One region of the Devosia neptuniae genome, then DNA from elsewhere that is predicted to be linked to it. Evidence: predicted binding sites of a transcription regulator. Region 1 holds the regulator's gene; each other region holds the start of a gene.
What was found. The regulator PhoB, encoded in region 1, activates phosphate uptake and scavenging genes when phosphate is short. The targets are predictions, from matches to a motif close to TGTCATNNANCTGTCAT.
Positions count from the first base shown of each region.

Region 1 (7,338 bases):
CGGCATCATCACGCCGTGGAATTTCCCGATCGCCATTCCGACCTGGAAGCTGGCGCCGGCCTTGGCCTATGGCAATACCGTGGTGATCAAGCCGGCCGATCTGGTGCCCGGCTCGACCTGGGCCATTGTCGACATTCTGGTGCGCAATGGCCTGCCCAAGGGTGTGGTCAATCTGGTGATGGGCAAGGGCTCGGTCGTGGGCCAAACCATGCTGGACAGCAAGGACGTGACCGCGATTTCCTTCACCGGCTCGGTGGGCACGGGCAAGCGCGTTGCCGCCGCCTCGATTGGTTTCAACCGCAAGTTCCAGCTGGAAATGGGCGGCAAGAACCCGACCGTGGTGCTGGACGATGCGGACCTCAAGGTCGCTGTCGAGAGCGTGGCGCAGAGCGCGTTCTTCTCGACCGGCCAGCGTTGCACGGCATCGTCGCGCGTCATCGTCACCGAGGGCATTCACGACAAGTTTGTCGAGGCACTGGCCGAGCGGGTGCGCAACCTGCGGGTGGGCGATGCGCTGGACAAGAATACGGAAATCGGGCCGGTGGTTGATCCCAGCCAGCTCAAGCAGGACACGGACTATATCGCCATCGGCAAGGCCGAGGGCGCCAAGCTGGTGGCCGGCGGCGAACTGGTCAAGAAAGACACCGAGGGCTATTTCCTGCAGCCCACGCTGTTCACCGAGGCGACCAATTCCATGCGCATCTCCAGAGAGGAAATCTTTGGGCCCGTGGCTTCGGTCATCCGCGTCAAGGATTACGAGGAAGCGCTGGCGACGGCCAATGACACCGAATTTGGTCTCAGCGCCGGTATCGTCACGACGTCGCTGAAATATGCGACGCATTTCAAGCGCAATGCCGAGGCCGGCATGGTGATGGTCAATGTGCCGACGGCCGGTGTGGATTTCCACGTGCCGTTCGGTGGCCGCAAGGGTTCGAGCTATGGCCCGCGCGAGCAGGGCAAGTATGCGGCGGAGTTCTTCACCGTGGTGAAGACGGCTTATACCGCTGCTGGTTGATCGATAGGCGTCTTGTTGCATGTTTGGGGCCCCGCTTTTGCGGGGTCCTTTTTTGTGCGTGCGGAAGCGCCGCCTGGTGCGGTTATCGAAGAGGCGGACGGACCCCGAGACGGCATTCGCCTCGTGATGAGTTTTAGAATGAGACGGACGTCGCCCCGGGGTGCCGGGACTTTGTCGGACGGCGCGATCGCAGGCCCCAGCGTTTGCCGTAGCTCCCGCCCGATTGCCTCGTCCGCTCGACCCGGAGCGGAGCGCGACCTCCACTCCCCCGGCTGGCTTCCGGACGCTCGTCGCTGCAGCGCCGCCCGTATCCCGGAAGATGGAGGGAGTATGCGGGAGGTTTTGGGGAAGGGGGATAAGAGGGATAGATGGGGGTGTGGGGGTGCTGCGGCCACCAAACACTCGATATTTGTGGAAGCCTCAGCACCCCCACCCTCTATCCCTCCCCTCAAGGGGGAGGGAGGCGATAGAGCGGATGGATTGGGCTCTCGTCACCCCTCCCTTCCCTCCCCGTCGAGGGGAGGGTGCGCCTGGTGGGTGGGGCGGGATAGTGCCCCGAACCAACAATTACCCACGGTGTCATCCCCGCGAAAGCGGGGACCTCTGTTTGCCTGGAAACCTGGTCAACGGAGGTTCCCGCTTTCGCGGGAATGACACCGCATTCTTGAAAGCGCCCGGAGTAACACCGTCGCTGACGTTGCTGCTATCGCCGCCGCTGTGTCAGGGCCATGCCGCCCAGAATGAGCACCACGCCTAGGGCGCTGGCCCAGAGGATGGAGGGGGTGCCGCGGGCGAGGTCGAGCACCACGCCGGAGACCATTTGGCCGCCGATGACGAGCAGGGCGGTGTTGACGGCGCCGATGCGCGGGATGAGCCAGCTGCCGGAGGCGACGAAGACGACGCCGATGGGGCCGCCGATATAGGCGTGCCAGGGGGCGGTGGCGGCGCCGGCGGGGATGAGGCCGCCGATGGCGAGGCCCAGGGCGGTGAGCGCGATAAAGCCGACAAGATGGTTCCAGAACGAAGCGATCAGGGGCGAGCCGGAGAGGGCGAGGCGGCCGTTGAGCTGGCGGCTGAGGCCGACAAGGAGGCCCGCGAGGACGGCATAGAGGATGGGGGTGATCATGGGCGACCTCCCATGCCGACAAGGATGATCAGGGCGCTACCGGCCAGGATCAGGAGGACGGCGGCGAGGTCGCGCAATTCGAGGCGGCGCTTGGGCAGGCCGAACAGACCCCAGCGGTCGGCGGCGAGGCTGAAGACGACTTGGCCGGCAAGGCCGAGTGCCAGCGTGCCCGAGAGCGCCAGCGGGGAATTGACCGTGGTGGAGGTCAACATGACCGTCAGAGCGCCGGAAATGCCGCCGAGATAGGCCCAAAACGGGGCGGCTGGTTTGGGCTGCGGCTCGGCTGCCGGGCGGCGGCGATAGAGCAAAGCGAGGAAGAGGATGGCGGCTACGGTGCCGGTGCCGTGGGCGGCCCAGGAGGCAAAGAGCGGGTTGCCGTAATGGCCCAGCTCGCCGTTGAAAAACACCATCAGGGTGAGCAGGCCCCCGGTGCCGAAGGCAATCAGCAGGTGCAGCGGATTGAGCTGCCGGGGCGTGGAGGTGGGCATGGGTGGCGCGACTCGGGGGGAGAGACGCCGGATGGTAGCATGCGGTTTGGTGGGTGGGAGGGGGATGGGACCGCGATCTGGTTGAGGTCGGGGCTGGGACTTCCCAATGCTCGGCATTGGTTGAAACTTCAGCACCCCCACCCTCGGTCCCTCCCCACAAGGGGGAGGGAGGCGATGGAGCCAAGGGTCAGGTATTTGTTCGACCCACGGTGTCATTCCCGCGGAAGCGGGAACCGCCGTTTCGGGATGTTGGGTTGAGAAAACAGAGGTTCCCGCTTTCGCGGGAATGACACTGTGGGGGTGGAGATAGGGTGGGGAGGGGCAGGATGTTGCTCTTCCTGCTTTTAAAACGAAAATCCCCGCTTTCGCGGGGATTTCGTAGCAACGTTCTGCTTGGGTCTAGGCGACTTGGGCGAAGCGTTCGTCGAAGGCGTAGCCGGCGCCGCGGACGGTGCGGATGGGGTCAGATTCGCGGCCGCGATTGATGGCGCGGCGGAGGCGGCCGATATGCACGTCGACCGTGCGTTCATCGACATAGACGTCATTGCCCCAGACGCCATCGAGCAGCTGTTCGCGCGAATAGACCCGGCCGGGATGGCGCATGAGATATTCGAGCAGGCGGTATTCGGTGGGGCCCAGATGCACGTCGCGATTGGCGCGGCGCACGCGGTGGGTGGTGCGGTCGAGCTCGAGATCGCCGACGCGCAGGGCAGCGGTGACGAGATTTGGATTGGCGCGACGCAGCAGAGCGTGGATGCGGGCGATCAGCTCGGGCACCGAGAAGGGCTTGACGATATAGTCGTCGGCGCCGGTCGAGAGGCCCCGCACGCGCTCTTCTTCCTCACCGCGGGCGGTGAGCATGATGATGGGGATGCGCGAGGTTTCTTCGCGGGCGCGGAGGCGCCGGCAGAGTTCGATCCCCGAGATTTCCGGCAGCATCCAATCGAGCAGGATGAGGTCGGGCAGCTTTTCGTGAATCTGGCTTTGGGCTTCGTCTCCGGTTTCCGCGGTGACGACGCGGAAGCCTTCGGCCTCGAGATTATAGCGCAGGAGGATGGCGATATCGCCTTCGTCCTCGACGACGAGAATGGTTGCAGGCATGGATCAGGCCTTGATCTGGGTGCGGTGCAGCTCCACCACTTCGGATGTGAGCTGCTTGCCGGTCTGCAGATAATAGGCGCGTTCTGCGATATTGGTGGCGTGGTCCCCGATGCGTTCCAGGCTCTTGGCGCAGAACAGCAGATGGGTGCAGGGCGTGATATTGCGCGGATCTTCCATCATATAGGTGAGCAATTCGCGGAACAGGGAGGTGTACATAGCGTCCACCTCGTCATCGCGATTGCACACTTCGATGGCCCCGGCGGAGTCGCGGCTCGAATAGGAATCCAGCGCATCCTTGATCTGGCGCAGGACCAGATTGGTCATGTTCTTGACGCCATTATAGAAGGTCGGCTGCAGGTTGAGGCCTTCGAGCTTGAGCGAGCGGCGGGCCAATTGCTTGGCCATGTCGCCGACGCGTTCGAGATCGGAGGCCACATGGATGGCGGTGATGATCGAGCGCAGATCGGAGGCCATGGGCTGGCGGCGGGCGATCATGGAGACGGCCATGTCGTCGATCTTGCGCTGCATGTCGTCGATGCGCTGATCGGCAATGATGGTCAGGTCTGCCAGTTCGCGATCAAGGCGGAGCAGGGACTTGGTGCCATTTTCGATGGCGACCTCGACCTGACCGCCCATTTCGGCGATCGACTGGGCCAGGGCGACGAGCTCGTCATTATAGGAGGAGACGATGTGTTCGGGGCCGGAAGTGGGCATAGCAATGTCTCTCTTGGTCCGGGTTTGGATCAGCCGATACGGCCCATGATGTAATCCTGGGTCTGCTTGTTGATCGGGTTGGTGAAGATGTCTTCGGTGACGCCTTCCTCGATCAGATTGCCCAGATGGAAGAATGCCGTGCGCTGGCTGACGCGGGCCGCCTGCTGCATGGAATGGGTGACGATGACGATGGTGTAGTTCTCGCGCAATTCGTCGATCAGTTCCTCGATGATGGCCGTGGCGATCGGATCGAGGGCCGAGCAGGGCTCGTCCATCAGGATGACTTCGGGGCTGACGGCAATGGCGCGGGCAATGCAGAGGCGCTGCTGCTGGCCACCGGAGAGGCCGGTGCCGGGTTCATTGAGGCGGTCCTTTACCTCTTCGAACAGGCCCGCCTTGCGCAGGGACGACACGACGATTTCGTCCAGATCGGTCTTGGAACGGGCCAGGCCATGAATCTTGGGGCCGTAGGCGACGTTTTCATAGATCGATTTGGGGAAGGGATTGGGCTTCTGGAACACCATGCCGATGCGGGCGCGCAGTTCCACCACGTCGAGGGACGGATCGTAGATGTTCTCGCCATCCAGCTCGATCAGGCCGCCGACCTTGGCGCCTTCGATAGTGTCGTTCATGCGGTTGATGCAGCGCAGGAAGGTCGACTTGCCGCAGCCCGAGGGGCCGATGAAGGAGGTGACGGCGCGGTCGGGGATATCGATCGAAATGCCGTGCAGGGCCTGCTTGGCACCGTAATGGACGGTGACATCCTTGGTGTGCAGGCGGATTGGGCGTTCGAGAGCGTCAGTAGGGTTCATGGTGGATTTCACGGTCTGGTGGGTCATCTTAACCTTGCCGGCGAGCATGTCCATTTTCACTTCCTTCGATGTTAAGCGCGCTTTTCGAGCTTCGAGCGAAGATAGATGGCGACGCCGTTGAGCATGATCATGACGAGGAGCAGTACCATGATCGCCGCGGCGGTGCGGGGTTCGAAGAAATTGCGGTTTTCGTTGCCCTGCCAGAGATAGATCTGGACCGGCAGGGCGGTGGCCTGGTCGAGCGGGGTAGCCGGCACGGCGGCGACGAATGCCTTCATGCCGATCAACAGGAGTGGAGCGGTTTCGCCCAGAGCATGGGCAACGCCAAGGATGGTGGCGGTCAGGATCGAGGGGAAGGTGACCGGCAGCACATGGTGGAACACCATCTGCGTCTTACTGGCACCCATGCCGAGCGCCGCCTGGCGCAGAGCCGGGGAGACGCCGAGCAGGGCGCCGCGGGTGGCGATGATGATGGTGGGCAGGGTCATCAGGGTCAGCACCAGGCCGCCGACGATGGGGGCGGAGATGGGCAGGTGCATGTAATTGATGAACACAGCGGCGCCGAGCAGACCGAAGACGATGGAGGGCACGGCAGCCAGATTGTTGATATTGACCTCGATCAGGTCGGTGAGGCGCGATTTGGGCGCGAATTCCTCAAGATAGATGGCTGACGCCACCCCGATCGGGACGGCCAACAGGATGACGACCATCATCATCCAGAGGGTGCCGACAAAGGCGCCGAGCAGGCCGGCGCTGGCGGGAGCGGCGCGGCTATCCACATTGGTGAAGATCGACCAGGCAAAGCCCGAGGTGATGGTGCCATTGGCCTCGAACTGGTCGATCAGGGCGCGGGCGGGAGCGGCGAGCTGTTGCTGGGCGTCGCCCAGGTCGCGGTTGATATTGCCCTTGATCCAGTTGTCGGCATTGGCGGAGGCAAGCACGTCGACCTGGACGGTCTGGCCGAGCAGGCTGGGGTCGTTGACGAAGAGCTCGCGGACGCGGTGGCGGGCGTCGGTTTCAGCAATGGTCAGGAGCTGGCGGGTGTCGATATCGAAACCGGCAGGTGCGGCGGCACGCAGCGAGGCCTCGATCACCTTGTTCCAGTTCAGCATGGCGACATCGCGCTGCCATTTGAGGCTGGCGGCACGGAAATCGGCCTCCGACTGGTCCGCAGTGCGCACAGGCGCCGGATCGACGTCGATCACGGCGGGATCGAAGGTGACCGACAGGTGCAGATTGGACTGCGTAAAGGCCGGAATGCCTTTGCGCACGATATCGGTGAAGAGCAGGGCAACGAAGCCCAGCGCGAGAATGATGGCGGCCAGGCCAAGCCCGCGAAAGATCGCTTCGCTGAGATGGCGCCGGGCGAGGCTGGCGCGGATCAGCCGAGTGCGTTCGTCGGATGGCTGGGTGGTGGAGAGCATATCGGTCATGATTATTCGTATTGCTCCCGGAAGCGGCGAACGATGAAGAGCGCGAAGATATTGAGGCAGAGGGTGATGACGAAGAGGGTCAGGCCCAGGGCAAAGCCGACCAGCGACTGGGGGCCGGCGAAGTCGGTGTCGCCGGTGAGCTGGTTGACGATGGAAACGGTGATGGTTGCCACCGGCTCGAAGGGATTGCCGCGCAGGACCGGGCTATTGCCGGCGGCGAGCACCACGATCATGGTTTCGCCCACTGCACGGCTGACGGCCAGCAGGAAGGCGCCGACGATGCCGGGCAGGGCGGCGGGCAGCAGCACATTGCGGATGGTCTCGGACTTGGTGGCGCCCAGGCCATAGGCGCCGTCGCGCAGGGTGCGCGGCACCTGGTTGAGAATGTCATCGGACAGCGAGGACACGAAGGGGATGATCATGATGCCCATCACGATGCCGGCAGTGAGGGCAGACGTGGCGTTGATGGAGAGACCGATGAGATTGCCGGCGTCGCGCAGGAAGGGGCCAACCGTGACCAGGGCGAAGAAGCCGAAGACGATGGTGGGGATGCCGGCCAGGATTTCGATAAGCGGCTTGGCCACGGCGCGCAGCTGGCGCGGCGCATACTGGCTGAGATAGATCGCCGCCATCAGGCCCACCGGCACGG
Region 1 covers NZ_CP104965.1:2,597,285-2,604,622, forward strand. Annotated here, with positions in the region: gene N8A98_RS15580 (aldehyde dehydrogenase family protein) at 1-1,015, shown strand, start outside; gene N8A98_RS15585 (DMT family transporter) at 1,719-2,141, opposite strand; gene N8A98_RS15590 (DMT family transporter) at 2,138-2,629, opposite strand; gene phoB (phosphate regulon transcriptional regulator PhoB) at 3,029-3,730, opposite strand; gene phoU (phosphate signaling complex protein PhoU) at 3,734-4,444, opposite strand; gene pstB (phosphate ABC transporter ATP-binding protein PstB) at 4,474-5,256, opposite strand; gene pstA (phosphate ABC transporter permease PstA) at 5,328-6,689, opposite strand; gene pstC (phosphate ABC transporter permease subunit PstC) at 6,692-7,338, opposite strand, start outside.

Region 2 (7,338 bases), 230 kb from region 1:
TCAATCACCTGGAATATGACAACCGCTCGCTGGCCGACGAATATGAACGCGACATCAAATCCGGGCTGGATACGCCGCCGCCGGCCAATCTGTTCCCCAACGGGGACACCAGCATCGAGCCGGAAAACCGCTGGCGCAGCCACGCGCATTTGCTGTTCCAGAACTGGATCAACGAGATCTACCAGACGACGCCCTATGACATGGACGAGATTGGCAAGTAGGCAGCGGGGCTAAGTGCCACTCGCGATCTGCCTCCCTCCCCCTTGAGGGGAGGGATTGAGGGTGGGGGTGTCGGACTTTCCACCAGCATAGAGTTCGTGGAGGTCGCGACACCCCCACCCTAGCCCTCCCCTCAAGGGGGAGGGGATTGGATCGTGGCTCCCTGACCGCAAAGCCAACCGCCACTAGGGCGTGTGTCGGCTAGACACACGCCCTAGCACTATTCTTAAACTGCGATCTTGCCGCCGCCCTGCTTGGTGATGACGACGACCGAGGGGCGCACGGGGAGTGCGTCGTCGAAGTCGGGCCAGCGGGTCGAGAGGTCTTCGTAATAGGAGACGCGGCCGAAGCCTTCCCAATCGTCGCCGCCATCGCCCGGATGCTGCACGGCGACGAAGGCCGTTTCATCATCGGGGGTGAAGAGCGGGCCGCACATTTCGGCCCCGACCGGCACACGGAAGAACAGCCTGGAGGTCGCGCGGGCATCGCCCTCGGTATCCACAGCCCACAGGCCATCGGTGCGGCCGGTGGCGGTGGGATTGTTGCCATCGGTCGAGACCCACAGACGCCCCAACGAATCCACCGCGCAGTTGTCGGGCATGCCGAACCAGCCATTGACAGTGGTGTCGGTCGAGAAGGTCGATCCGACTTCGGCAATCGAGGGATCGCCGCATTTGAGCAGCACTTCCCAGGTGCCGGTGGTCGCAGCGAAATCGCCATCGGCCTCGGCAATCTCGATGATGTGGCCGAAGGCATTCTCGGCACGCGGATTGGCCGCGTCGACCTGGTCGGCCTCGCGCTTGGTGTTGTTGGTCAGCATGACATAGACCTTGCCGTTGACGCCGTTCGGCTGGATGTCTTCGGGGCGGTCCATCTTGGTGGCGCCGAGCAGATCGGAGGCGAGGCGGGTGGCGATGACCACGTCGGCTTGGCTGGCAAAGCCGTTGGCTTCGGTTAGCGGGCCTTCGCCGTGCACCAGGGGGAGCCAGGCGATGGTGCCGTCTTCGGCGAACTTGGCGACATAGAGCGTGCCTTCGTCGAGCAGGTCCATATTGGCGGCGCGGTCATCGGGATTGAATTTGCCGGCGGTGACAAATTTGTAGACATAATCGAAGCGCTCGTCGTCGCCGAGATAGAACACCACGCGGCCGTCCTTGTTGACGATCGACTCGGCGCCTTCATGCTTGAAACGGCCCAAAGCGGTGCGCTTCTTGGGGATGGAATTGGGGTCCATCACGTCGACTTCGACGATATAGCCAAAGCGGTTGGGCTCGTTGGGTTCCTTGGAAACATCGAACCGGTCATAGAAATTGGCCCATTCATAGGAGCCTTCCGGGATGCCCAGGCGATCGTAGTTCGCCGCTTCGGGGTGACCGGCCGGAAGCTCGCCAGCGAAATAGCCGTGGATGTTTTCCTCGGCCATCACATAGGTGCCCCAGGGCGTGACGCCCCCGGCGCAATTGTTGATGGTGCCGAAGACTTTCTTGCCACTCGGGTCCGCATTGGTCTGCAGGCGCGCATGGCCGGCGGCCGGGCCGCTGATAGCCATTTCGGTGTTGACGGTGACGCGGCGGTTGAGCGCGCCATCCTTGACGACGGCCCATTTGCCGTCGGTCTTCTTGATCTCGACAATGGTGCCGCCATGGGCCGCCAGTTCGATATCCACCTGCTCCTTGGAGAGCGGGTTGAGGGTCATTTCGCCCTCTGCCAGCGTCACGATGCCGGGGAACATCAGATGCGGGTTGGTATATTCGTGGTTGACGACCAACAGGCCATGTTCGGAGGAATCCTCGAACGGGATATAGCCGACATAGTCGTTATTGTAGCCGAACTGGCGGGCCTGGGCCGCGGCAGTCTGGGCGGTCGGGTCGAATTCGGGGGCGTCGGGGAACAGGCCATCGCCCCAGCGCAGCAGAATATCGGCGTCATAGCCTTCAGCGACATGGTGGGTTTCATCGATCCCCGCTTCCACCTCGGGGAAGGAGAAGGCCGAGCCGCCGGCGGCCTTGGCATCCTGGGCTGTGAGAAGGGCCAGCGGACTGACGGTGGCGGCAATAGCCGACACGGCCAGCGAACCCTGCAGGAACCCGCGGCGCGAGAACCGCGCGCCGATCAGCTCGCCCATGGTGGGATTGGCGGTCATGTTGCGTGGCGGCGCATCGGCCGCTTCGAGCTGGGACGTCTTGAAAATGGGGGCTTGGTCGTTCATCGCGGAAAGCTCCTCAACAGCCTGGAAGTTTTGAACCATTCCAATCTGTAGGCAGCGCGGCTGACAGACGGGCGACAATTGCATGACGTTTTGACGACAAGGGTTTTGGCTGCTGGCTCAAACACTTGAGCGGGCGGGCGGATTCATCGCCTGTGGATAGCCCCTTGCACGCCGCTCTTGCATTGTCGCCACTAGCCCTTACCTTCTGCGGGCACATGGGAGGCTCGACGTTTGGCTCAATCTCCAACCACCATCGTGGATGAACTGGGCATTGCCCTGGCCAATCTGAGCGACGCCGCGACCGGCGCCTTTACCCCGACGCTGCGGCTGGGGGTGACCGGGCTGAGCCGGGCGGGCAAGACCATTTTCATTACCGCGCTGGTGCATAATTTGCTGACAGGTGGCCGCCTGCCGGGGTTCACGCCACTGGCCGAAGGGCGGTTCATCGGCGCGCGGCTGGCTGAATATCCCGACGCGACCATTCCCCGCTTCGCTTATGAGCGGCATCTCGAAGCGCTGACCGGCAAGACGCCGACCTGGCCCGATAGCACGCGGCAAATTTCGCAACTGCGCATCGTGCTCAAATATCAGTCCAAGCACTGGTATTCGGGGCTGCGCGGGCCTTCGACGCTGAATCTTGATATTGTCGATTATCCCGGCGAATGGATTTTGGACCTGCCGCTGCTGAGCCTGTCCTTTGCCGAATGGAGCGCCGAGGCGCTGGAGCGGGCGCATCGCCCCGGATCGGGCAAGGAGGCCAAGCCGTTCCTTGAACTGCTGGGGTCGATTGATCCGCACAAGGAGGCCAACGATCCCGATGCGGAAAAGCTCGCGGCGGCGTTTACCGATTATCTCAGGCGGAGCCGGGAGCATGGGGCGCTGTCCACCCTGCCCCCGGGCCGGTTCCTGCTGCCGGGTGATCTTGAGGGCTCGCCCGCGCTAACCTTTGCGCCGCTGCCGCCTTCGGACCAGCGCGCCCGCTCATCGAGCCTCTATGCCATGCTGGAGCATCGCTACGAGGCCTATAAGGACCGGATCGTGCGGCCATTCTTCCGCGATCATTTTGCCCGGCTGGACCGGCAGGTGGTGCTGGTGGATACGCTGCGGGCGCTCAATGCCGGGCCTGCCGCGGTGGCCGATCTCGAGACGGCGCTGACGGCGGTGCTGTCCTGTTTCCGGCAGGGCGAGAGCAATCCGCTGCTGCGCCCGTTCATGCGCAAGATCGACCGCATCCTGTTTGCCGCGACCAAGGCCGACCATGTGCATCACACTAGCCACGACCGGCTGGAGGCGATCCTCAACCGGCTGGTGGCCAGCGCCAGCAAGCGAGCGCGCTTTGCCGGCGCGGAAACCAAATCCATTGCGTTGGCGGGCATTCGCGCGACGCGTGAAGGCAGCATTGTCGAGAATGGCGAGACGCTGCCGACCATTATCGGCACGCCCATGGCCGGCGAAGTGCTAGATGGCACGAGCTATGACGGCAAAACCGAAATTGCTCTATTCCCCGGCGACTTGCCGGAGCGGCCGGATTCATTGTTCGAGGATGGGACGCCCGTGGCGCTGAACTTCCTGCGCTTCACCCCGCCGCAAAAGCTCGACCGCAATGCGGCGGGCGACGTGGTGCTGCCCCATATCCGGTTTGACCGGGCGCTGGACTATCTGGTGGGAGATTGGCTCGCATGAAACGCCCTATTGCCCGCCCGACAGCAACGATCACCGAGGATAATGAGGCACTCCGCGTGCCGCGCGCCTTTGCGCCGGCCAAGGTGGAGATTGCCGAGATCGATTTTGACCCGGCCGTGGATGAAACCCTAGCCGCGCCGCCGCCACGCCCCATGGGCTGGCTTGGGCGGCTGGCCTGGACGACGGGTGGCGTGCTGGTATCGGCGGGGCTGGGGCTGGCCGCTGACCGGCTGATCCGCGACCTGTTCGAGCGCAATGAATGGCTGGGCTGGGTCGGCATCGGCGTGCTGGTGCTGTTCGTGCTGGCCGTATTGGTGCTGGCGGCGCGGGAAATGTTTGCGCTGCGGCGGCTGAAGGTGCTCGATCATCTGCGGAACGACGCGGCACAGGCGACCGCCGACAATGACCAGCACAGGGCCAGGCATGTGGTGGAGCGGCTGGAAGCCATTTATGCGGCTCGGCCCGATCTGGCGCGGGCGCGGCAGCATGTGGCCGATAATCTGCCGCATCTGTTCGACGGGCATGAGGCCATTGCGCTGGCCGAGCGGAGCCTGATGGCGCCGCTCGATGCGCGGGCCAAGACGCTGACGGCGGCCTCGGCGCGGCGCGTGGCGCTGGTGACGGCGGTGTCGCCGCGCGCCTTGGTCGACATTGCCTTCGTGATCTACGAGAGCATTCGGCTTGCCGGGGCCATCGCAGCGCTGTACGGGGCCCGCCCAGGCTTTTTCGGCTCCTGGCGGCTCACCGGGGCCGTGCTGGCGCATCTGGCGGTGACGGGGGGTCTGGTGCTGACCGATGGCATTGTCGAGCAGCTGGTGGGCCAGGGACTGGCGGCCAAGCTATCGGCACGGCTGGGCGAAGGCGTGGTCAATGGGCTGATGACGGTTCGGGTGGGCATTGCCGCCATGCGCGTGGTGCGGCCGCTGCCGTTCGAAACGCAGAAGCAGCCCATGGTGCGAGATTTTATTCCGGAACTGACCAAGGTTACGGCGGATGCGGGGAAGGCGAGTTAGTCCCGGCGACAGCGAACCACGATCAATCCCCCCCCTTAAGGGGAGGGTTAGGGTGGGGGTGCTGCGGCCTCCAAATGCTCAATATTCGTGGGGACCTCAGCACCCCCGCCCTCGATCCCTCCCCTCAAGGGGAGGGAGGCGACCACATCGAACTCAGAGCAAGATGCCTATTCCGCCGCCTGCATTGGCTGGTGCAGCACAACCCGGCCCTTGGGCTTGGGCATGGCGTCGGGGTGGGCGTCGAAATAGCGCATCCGGGCGGCGATGACTTTGGGGCGGTTGTTGACAGCCCAATTGCCCAGCGCTTGCAGCGGCCCCTGCAGGTCGCGGCCCAGCTCGGTCAATTCGTAATCGACCCTGGGGGGAATCGATGGCGTTACCGTGCGGGTGACAAACCCGTCCATTTCCAGATCGCGCAGCGTAGCAGTCAGCACTTTCTGGCTGATGCCGCCGATGACCCGCTTGATTTCGCCGAAGCGCATCGGGCCTTCGCTGAGCTTGTTGATGATCAAAACAGTCCACTTGCCGCCAATCTGATGCAGGATTTCGCTGACCGGGCGGCAATCGTGGTGGGGCTCAATTGGTTTCATTCAGGTGCCTATCGTATCGCAAAAGTGCCGTCTTGCGGCATTGGATATAGTCACTCATATAGCCTCAGTCTCTAACGGATACCATAGGCTTTATCATGAAAACCGTCGCCGTCCTCGTTGGCAGCCTGAGCCCCAATTCCATCAACCGCCAGCTGACCCGGACGCTGGAAAAGCTGGCCGGCGGCAAGCTGAAATTCAGCTATGCCGATCTGGGCAGCCTGCCCCATTACGACAATGAATTGTGGAGCAACCCGCCGGCGGCGGTCACCCAGTTCAAGCAGCTGGTGGAAAGCGCCGACGCCGTGCTGATCGCCATGCCCGAATTCAACCGCTCCTTCCCCGCGCTGATCAAGAACGCGCTGGACTGGGGCTCGCGGCCCTGGGGACAAAGCTCCTGGCATGGCAAACCCACCGCACTGATTGGCGCCTCGGTTGGCGCCGTTGGTACGGCGGCGGGCCAGGGCCATCTGCGGTCCATCCTGCCCGTCTATGGCCTGATCCTGATGGGCCAGCCGGAAATGTATTTCACCATGAAGCCGGGCCTGATCACGGACGACCTGGAAGTGACCGACGAGGCAACGGCGACGTTCCTCTCGGGTTGGACGGACAAGTTTGCCGCGTTCATCGAGCGCTATGGGGACGTCGCGCTGGACGTTGCTGCGGAATAGATCCACCCACAATGTCATTCCCGCGAAAGCGGGAACCTCTGTTTCCTTCTCCGGCCCCCAAAACAGAGGTCCCCGCTTTCGCGGGGATGACACTGTAGGTGGAACAAAATTGGGGCAGTGCTGAGCCTTTGCCGGCTCAGTCCTTGGCAGCACTCGGCGCCAAAGTCAGCTTGAGGCCATCCAGCGCGTCGCTCATCAATATCTGGCAGGAGAGGCGCGAATTGGCGCGGACGTCGCCGACGCTGTCGAGCATGTCCTCTTCCTCGTCGCTGGGGGCGCCAACTGCGTCCATCCAGTCCTTGTCGACATAGACATGGCAGGTGGCGCAGCTGAGCGCGCCGCCGCATTCGGCCTTGATGTTGAGGCCCCAGTCACGGATCACTTCCATGGCGCGCCAGCCCTCGAGCCCTTCAAGCTCGTGGACGTCGCCGGCCTGGTCGGTGACTTGGATTTTCATGGGCGCTTCCTCAACTCCGGGGCGTCCATACCCCCCTCCCGGCCTCCCCCGCAAGGGGAAAGCCCGCAGACTGTTCGGCAGACTTGGGGTTTTAAGCCACGCCCAGCTTCTTCTGCAGCTTGGTGGAGCTGGTGGTGTATTGGAACACCACGCGCTCGTCCGGCGAGACGATCTTCTTGGCGGCCTGGGCCATCAGGGCCGCTTCGTGGAAACCGCTGAGGATCAGCTTGAGCTTGCCCGGATACCAATTGATATCGCCAATGGCGAAAATGCCGGGCACCGAGGTCTCGAACTTTTCGGTATCGACCTTGATCGTGTTGTCGTTGAGCTCAAGGCCCCAATCGGCCACCGGACCCAGCTTCATGGTGAGACCAAAGAAGGGCAGCAGGCGCGTTGCGGGCACCGAGAGATCGCCGGCATCGGTGGTCAGGTGCACATGGTTGATCTGGCCGTTCTCGCCATCGAGCTTGCCGATCTGGCCGGTGAGGAAATTGATCTT
Region 2 covers NZ_CP104965.1:2,825,320-2,832,657, reverse strand. Annotated here, with positions in the region: gene N8A98_RS16665 (homoserine O-succinyltransferase) at 1-221, shown strand, start outside; gene N8A98_RS16660 (PhoX family protein) at 446-2,428, opposite strand; gene N8A98_RS16655 (YcjX family GTP-binding protein) at 2,660-4,111, shown strand; gene N8A98_RS16650 (YcjF family protein) at 4,108-5,124, shown strand; gene N8A98_RS16645 (winged helix-turn-helix transcriptional regulator) at 5,292-5,714, opposite strand; gene N8A98_RS16640 (NADPH-dependent FMN reductase) at 5,810-6,382, shown strand; gene N8A98_RS16635 (2Fe-2S iron-sulfur cluster-binding protein) at 6,519-6,839, opposite strand; gene N8A98_RS16630 (NAD(P)/FAD-dependent oxidoreductase) at 6,931-7,338, opposite strand, start outside.
Region 2: the regulator PhoB is predicted to act here: its motif matches at 2,500-2,516, upstream of N8A98_RS16660 (PhoX family protein).

Region 3 (7,338 bases), 1.2 Mb from region 1:
TATCAGGCCGCCGGCACGCCGCTGGTGATCTTTGCCGGCAAGGAATATGGCACGGGCTCGTCGCGTGACTGGGCTGCCAAGGGCACCAACCTGCTCGGCGTGCGCGCTGTCATCGCCCAGAGCTTCGAGCGTATCCATCGCTCCAACCTGGTCGGCATGGGCGTCATCCCGCTGCAGTTCAAGGACGGCGAGAGCTGGCAGAGCCTGGGGCTGGATGGTTCGGAAACCGTCGATATCGAAGGCGTCACCGAGATCGCGCCGCGCGCTCAGGTGACCGTCAAGATCACCCGCGCCGATGGCAGCGTGCTCAATGTGCAGACCCTCTGCCGCATCGATACGGCCAATGAGCTCGATTACTACAAGAATGGCGGCATCCTGCATTACGTGCTGCGCAGCCTCGTCGCCGCGTAAACACGGCTCACCTGCCGAATTGGAAATGGCGGTGCCTCGGGGCCGCCATTTTCTTTGCACCGTGGCATGAAGGAAACGCTGGCGGCGTTTTTCCTGCTCTCACCCTCTTTTGACTGGCGGGGCTTGTCAGGGCCAGCTTACAAGTTTGCCCATGATATCCCGTTCCCTATTTGCACCGGTCTCCGGCATTGCCGCCTTCCTCCTCCTGGCCCTTCCGGCCGGTGCGGAAAAAGTGCATGACCGCCCCAAGGCCGTGGTCGAATTGTTTACCAGCCAAGGCTGCGCGCAATGCCCGCCGGCCGATGCGCTGCTGACCAGCCTCGCCGAAGAGGGCGATGTCATCGCGCTCGCCTATCATGTCGATTATTGGGATTATGTCGGCTGGGAAGACACGTTCGGCAAAGCCGATTATTCCGATCGCCAGCGCGCCTATGCCAAAAGCTGGGGCTCCTCGCGCATCTATACCCCGCAAATGGTAGTCAATGGCGACAAGGGCGTGGTCGGTTCGCGCCGCAACGAAGTGCATGGAGCGCTCGATCGGGCGACGCTCCCCCTGTCCGTGGACATCACCAGACAGGACGACATGCTCAAGATCGCCGTGCCGCCCAATGCCGATTTCGGCAATGCGGTGGTGTGGCTGGTGACCTATCTCGATCGGGCGGATGTCGCCATCGACAAGGGCGAGAATGCCGGCAAGACCATGGTCTATACCCAGGTGGTGACCGGCCGGCAGGCGCTGGGCATGTGGGAAAGCGCGACGGGGGCGGATCTCAAACTACCGCTGCCCGAAATGCTGGCGGAAAATACCGGCATGGCCGTCATCGTGCAGCAGGAAAAGGATGGGCTGCCCGGCCCGATCCTGGGCGCCGCAGCCTTCGAACGCTAAGCCGGCGTCCAGACAAAAAGAACTCCCGTTCCTGGGGGCAAGAACGGGAGCGATAGACTGACTTGGTCAACTAAAAGGTTGGTTGGCAGCCGAACGTCATGGTTTGGGGGCTCGTTCGGTCCGGCTGCCAACCACTGGAGGCAATGCTGAGAACCTGACCGCCCAATCTGGCGCTGTGAGGGAAAAACTGTGTTCGAAATTGGGTATTTTGTCTCCCCGCCATAGGATTGGACATGCACCCTTGCGCGCAAAGGCAAATGCCGCAATCATGACACTGCGTTGACAAGCGGAGAGAGCGTTACCGGTGCAAGGCCGTACGCCGCATGACAAGACGGTTAGCCTGGCTCTGGTCCATTCCGGAGAGGCGCCTTCCAGTGTGCCTCAGGCCAAGGCCATGCCCATCGTGGCGTTCGATCGCCGCGAGCTGATGCTGATCCTGTCGGTCTATGGTCGCAAGGTGGCCTCAGGCGAGTGGCGCGACTATGCCATGGACTTTTTGCGCGAGCGCGCCGTCTTCTCCATTTACGCCCGCGTCTCCGAACGCCCGCTGTTCATCGTCGAAAAATCGCCCAAGCTGCGCAATCGCCAGGGGCAATATTCGGTCACCAACCAGCAGGGCCGCATCCTCAAGCGCGGCCATGACCTCAGCCAGGTGCTGCGCGTGCTCGATCCGCAATTGGCGGTGGTGGGGTGACACTGCGCATTCGCCGCGCCATTGCGGCCGATGTGCCCGCCATGAGCCAGGTGCTGACCGCCTCGATCACCGAACTCTGCGCCGCCGACCACGGCAAGAATGCCGGCGCCATTGCCGCCTGGACGCGCAATAAGAGCCAAGCGGGCGTCGCCGGCATGCTGGCCAATCCCGATCTCGAACTCTACGTGGCCGAGCGCGACGGCGCGATCGTGGCCGTCGGCGCGGTAACGAAGGACGGCACAGTGGCGCTCAACTATGTCGCTCCCCAAGCGCGTTTTGCCGGCATCAGCACAGCCCTGCTCGCCCGATTGGAACAGGCGCTCGTCGCGCTGGGCCATCGCGAAGGCCGGCTCGAAAGCACCAGCACAGCCCGCGCCTTCTATGAAAGCCGTGGCTGGCAAGCGGATGGCCCGCAAGCCAGCGGCCGAGTGGTCAACGGCTATCCCATGTGGAAAGTGTTGGTGTAGCTGGCGCCGCAGATCGCGGCTCTACAGCCGCCCAATCCATTCGTGCCCCGGATGCGCCCGCTCCAGCATCGCCTTCAGCCATGCCCGTTCCGCGATTTCCAGCTTCGGCACCGCGTTGGCAAAATCCGCCACGTCCTTATCCCGGGCCAGCTTTGCCTTGAATAGCAGGATAGCTGCAGGCTTGAGATAGGGCAGGCCATCCGGCGTCACCGCGACCATCTCGGCCCGCGGTCGGGTGACGCCCGGGTCCCGTTTATAGACCCACATATCCGGCGTGCCCGGCTCGATCATCATATCGACCCGCCAGCGCTGCGCCGCCGGGTCCTGGCACCAGATCTGGAAAATATCCGCGGGCGGCTCCTGCCCATCGGGCAGATAGTCAACCATGCCGCTGCCGGTCGCATAGAATTCGAGGTCCGACAGGGCTTGTCGGAACAGGCTCACATCGCCGCGCAGCACGGTGAATTCGATATCCTCATGCTCGCGCGTCTCATGACCATGCCAGAGGTCCAGCGCCCAGCCGCCGACAATGCACCAGGGCCGCGACACGCCCGCAAGCCGCTGCGCCAGTTCGCGTGGGTGGAAGGGGCTCCAGGCATCATGGGCCAGAGTTTTTTGCGGCGTCATCGATGCGTCCTGATTGTGAAAGACCTCCTGGTGAGCTTGTCGAACCACGAGGTCGGGCGAGTGGAGGCTTCTATGTCACGCCCTCGCCCTTCGACAAGCTCAGGATGAGGTCTAGTGCTGCCGGCGGCCGGCCGCCGCGATCACAGCCAGTTCATCCGCTGTCGGTGGCTCGAAGCGCGCCAGCCAGCCCAGCAGGTCGCTCTCAGGGATGATAAAGGCATGCTCGGGCGCTTCGGCATTGCGCCGCGCCAGGCGAGCCAATAGCTCGTCACGCGGCACATCCATGAAATGGATTTTGGTCATGGCCCCCAACGCCGCCGCGCGGGCCGCAAAGTCCTCGCGCTCGACGCGGGCCCAGAAGCCGAAATCGAGGATCACGTCGATCCCCTTCTGCAGCGCCACACTGGCAACCCGCCACATCAGCACTTCGACCGCATCATGGCGCCGGTCGTGGTCGGGGTCGGCCACGTCGTCGCCGAACAGCTGGATGTGCCATTCGTCCGGCGTCAGCCGCAATGCACCCGTTTCGGCCTCCAGCTGCCTGGCCCTGGTGCTCTTGCCCGCACAGGGCAGGCCGACCATGAGGTGCAGGATGGTCATCGGCTAGAGCGCCAGTTGCAGATGCACGATGTCGTGCCAGCGATCGAATTTGTAGCCGACGGCTTCGTAGCGCCCGACCCGGATAAAGCCGAACTTTTCGTGGATGGCGATGGAATTGGCGGTGTCGGCCGTGATCACCGCCAGCATCTGCTTGAAGCCAAAGGCCCTCGACTGCGCCAGAAGCTCGGTCAGCAGCAACTTGCCCAGCCCTTTGCCGGTCGCCGTGGGGTCGAGATAGATCGAATCCTCGCAGGTGAAGCGATAGGCGGCGCGGGGGCGATAGAAGCTGGCATAGGCATAGCCGAGCACCTTGCCATCCTGTTCGGCCACCATCAGGGGGTGGCCCAGCGCGACCAGATGGGCGAATTTTTCCGCCATGGCCGCTTCGCCCGGTGCCTCGGTGTCAAAGGTGATCGCCGTGGTTTCCACATAGTGCCGGTAGATGGCGGTAATGGCGGGAATATCGGCCCAGGCGAAGGGACGCAGGATGGGGGTGGACACGGCTCATAACCCGGCAAAAGAAAAGGACCGCATCCCTTTTAGGATGCGGTCCGATCTGTCGTCCAACCAAATTCCTTGATCGTCCAATCAAGGAAGCTGGTGCTTACTCGCGATTGCCGAACAGGCGGAGCAGCATCAGGAACAGGTTGATGAAGTCGAGATAGAGGCTCAGCGCGCCCATGATAGCGCCCTTGGCCAGCACATCGGCGCCGTGCGACTCCGAATAGCCTTCCTTGATCTTCTGCGTGTCATAGGCGGTCAGGCCCACAAAGATCAGCACGCCGACCGCCGAGATGGCGAATTCGAGCATGGAGGACTGCATGAAGATATTGACCAGCGAAGCGATGATCAGGCCGATCAGGCCCATGAACAGGAAGCTGCCCATCTGGGTCAGGTCGCGCTTGGTGGTATAGCCGTAAAGGCTCATGGCACCAAAGGTCGCGGCGGTGATGAAGAACACCTTGGCGATCGAAGCGTCGGTATAGACCAGGAAGATCGAGCTGAGCGACACGCCCATAATGGCGGCAAAGGCCCAGAACACGGCCTGTGCGGCCGGCACCGAGAGCTTGTTGATGCCAAAGCTCAGCACCATCACAAAGGCGAGCGGCGCGAGCATCACGACCCATTGCAGCGGGCTTGCATAGAGCAGGGCGCCCCACTGGGTGACATACTGGCCATTGGCCAGCTGGCCCACGGCGGCGTCCGGATTGGTGGTGATGGCGGCGGAAGCAGCGAACCAGGCAGCAAGCCCGGTCACAACCAGCCCGATACCCATGTAATTGTAGACGCGCAGCATGTAGCTGCGCAGGCCCTCGTCGATGGCCAAGGCCGAGCCGGCCCGCGCACCGAGGGTCTGACGGTCATATTCAGCCATAGTCGGTTTCCTTTCCCAATTGGTAGAGCGGTCCGTTGCACCGCCGGTGGGCGCATTGTTTCGCCACTTGACGCACAATATGGATGGGAGACCAGTCGTTTACAAGACCGAACGGGGCCCCGCGACGTTTGGACTGGCCCCATGACGCGCTTGTGTTAGGGTCAAACCACGAATCGCGTGACTGATCCACTAGAGGAGGAGCCCATGCCCAGGCTCTTTACCGGCCTCGAAATCCCGGCCGATGTGGGATTTGCCCTCTCGCTCAAGCGGGGCGGGTTGACCGGGGCGCGCTGGATCGACCCCGAAAATTACCACATCACGCTGCGCTTTATCGGCGATGTCGATCACCAGACCGCCAATGAGGTGGTCGATAGTCTCGATCGGCTCTCCAATTCGCTGCGCTTTTCCATCCGCCTGACGCATTTGGGGATTTTCGGCGGCGACAAGCCGCGCGCGCTCTATGCCGGGGTGGAGATGAACGAGGCGCTGACCCGCCTGCAGGCGGCGCAGGAGCGGGTATTGCAGCGGGCCGGCCTGCCGCCGGAAGGGCGCAAATTCGTGCCGCATGTGTCGCTGGCGCGCCTGCGCAATTCCAGCGCCGAAGATGTCGCCCGCTTCATGGCCGAGGCCGGGCGGTTCGAGCCGTTGAGCTTTCCGGTGGGCCGGTTCGTGCTTTATTCGAGCAAGGATTCGGTGGGGGGCGGCCCCTATGTGGTGGAGCAAAGTTATCCTTTGGCCGCTTAAGGTAACGCAAGTGTTAGCACATTGTTAACCGCGACGGCGCAAACCGGGGGCCATGATGGGCTATACGCCAAAATGCCGCCGCGATTGGCTCGCATTTGAGACAAATCGGTTGGATGCGGCGGCGTTTGACACCTTGGTAACCATGTTGGGGCAAGTTGAAGCGGGCAAGCTCCTCCCAACCCGGATCTGATGATGAGGAAGAAATTGGCAATGACGACGAAAACCGGTGGCCTGACGCTTGGGCTCGCGGTCGCCGCAATCATGGCTCTGGCCCCTGCCGCCCAAGCGCAGCAGGCGACCGAACTGGGGACTTTCAACGCCTGGACCGCCTGGCAGGCGACCGATGCTTCCGGCGTGATCTGCTATGTGTCGGCGACGCCGCAGAAAAGCGAGCCGGCCGGCGCCAATCGCGACCCGATCCATTTCATGATCATCCATCGCAAGGGCATGGGCACCAAGAACGAGGTGCAGACGATCATCGGCTATCCCTATAATTCCACCAATGCCGGCGCGAGCGCGGCCATCGATGGCAAGACCTATCCCATGGTCACCGAAGGCTCGGCCGCCTGGCTCGCCTCGACCGGGGATGAAGCCGGGTTCGTGGCGGCCTTCAAGGCGGGCAGTAACCTCGTCATCAAGGGCACCAGCCAGCGCGGCACCAATACGACCGACACCTATTCGCTGTCCGGCGCCACCGCGGCCGTCAACGCCATCGACGCGGCTTGCAAGTAACTTCGCTGCACGTAATTTGCCTTGCCCGGTTCGGGCGAAACGCCATAATTCGGGGCGGGTCCAAAAGGGCTCGCCCCATTGCATATCCAGAGGCCAAGATGACCAAACTCGCTGCCGCACTTGCTCTTGCCGCCATTGTGATGCTGCCCCATGCAGCCATGGCGCAATCAGTGCGGCTCTTGGGCGAGCACCGGGCCTGGTCGAGCTATGCCGCCAATGACAGCGCGGGCGCAGTATGCTTTGCCATGACCAAGCCGACCAGCGTGCAGCCCGAGCCCGATGGCTATACCCAAAGCTATCTCTATATCACCAACCGGCCGGGCGAGAGTGTCGCCAATGAATTCAACCTGGTTGCCGGCTTCTCCTTCCAGCCCGACAGCATGGCCACGGTGACCGTCAGCGGGCAGAGCTTTAATCTCTTCACCCAGAACGATGCGGCATGGCTCGACGATGCCGCCCAGTCGGGGGCGCTCGCCAGCGCCATCCGCGCCGGGTCGAGCCTGACCGTGGAAGGCACCAGCGCTGCCGGCATCAAAGTGGTGCAGACCTTTTCGCTGTCCGGCGCGACCGCTGCATCGCAATCGGCGAGCAGCTGCTAGCAACGGCGCCGGGTGAGCGCCGCTGCCAAGAAGACCTCATGGTGAGCTTGTCGAACCACGAGGTCGAGCGAGTGGAGGCCGGTGTGCCACGCCCTCGTCCTTCGACAAGCTCAGGATGAGGTCTACTGGGGTCCCTGCGCCGCAAGCAAAGCACCTCCCCGCCCCGTGACTTTGCCTAAAGCTGTCCTATATGCTATTGGCCC
Region 3 covers NZ_CP104965.1:1,411,825-1,419,162, forward strand. Annotated here, with positions in the region: gene acnA (aconitate hydratase AcnA) at 1-411, shown strand, start outside; gene N8A98_RS09675 (DUF1223 domain-containing protein) at 563-1,297, shown strand; gene N8A98_RS09680 (DUF2794 domain-containing protein) at 1,602-1,991, shown strand; gene N8A98_RS09685 (GNAT family N-acetyltransferase) at 1,988-2,458, shown strand; gene N8A98_RS09690 (nucleotidyltransferase domain-containing protein) at 2,480-3,085, opposite strand; gene N8A98_RS09695 (P-loop nucleotide/nucleoside kinase family protein) at 3,197-3,685, opposite strand; gene N8A98_RS09700 (GNAT family N-acetyltransferase) at 3,689-4,186, opposite strand; gene N8A98_RS09705 (Bax inhibitor-1/YccA family protein) at 4,290-5,060, opposite strand; gene thpR (RNA 2',3'-cyclic phosphodiesterase) at 5,265-5,804, shown strand; gene N8A98_RS09715 (invasion associated locus B family protein) at 6,015-6,536, shown strand; gene N8A98_RS09720 (invasion associated locus B family protein) at 6,635-7,135, shown strand.
Region 3: the regulator PhoB is predicted to act here: its motif matches at 1,566-1,582, upstream of N8A98_RS09680 (DUF2794 domain-containing protein).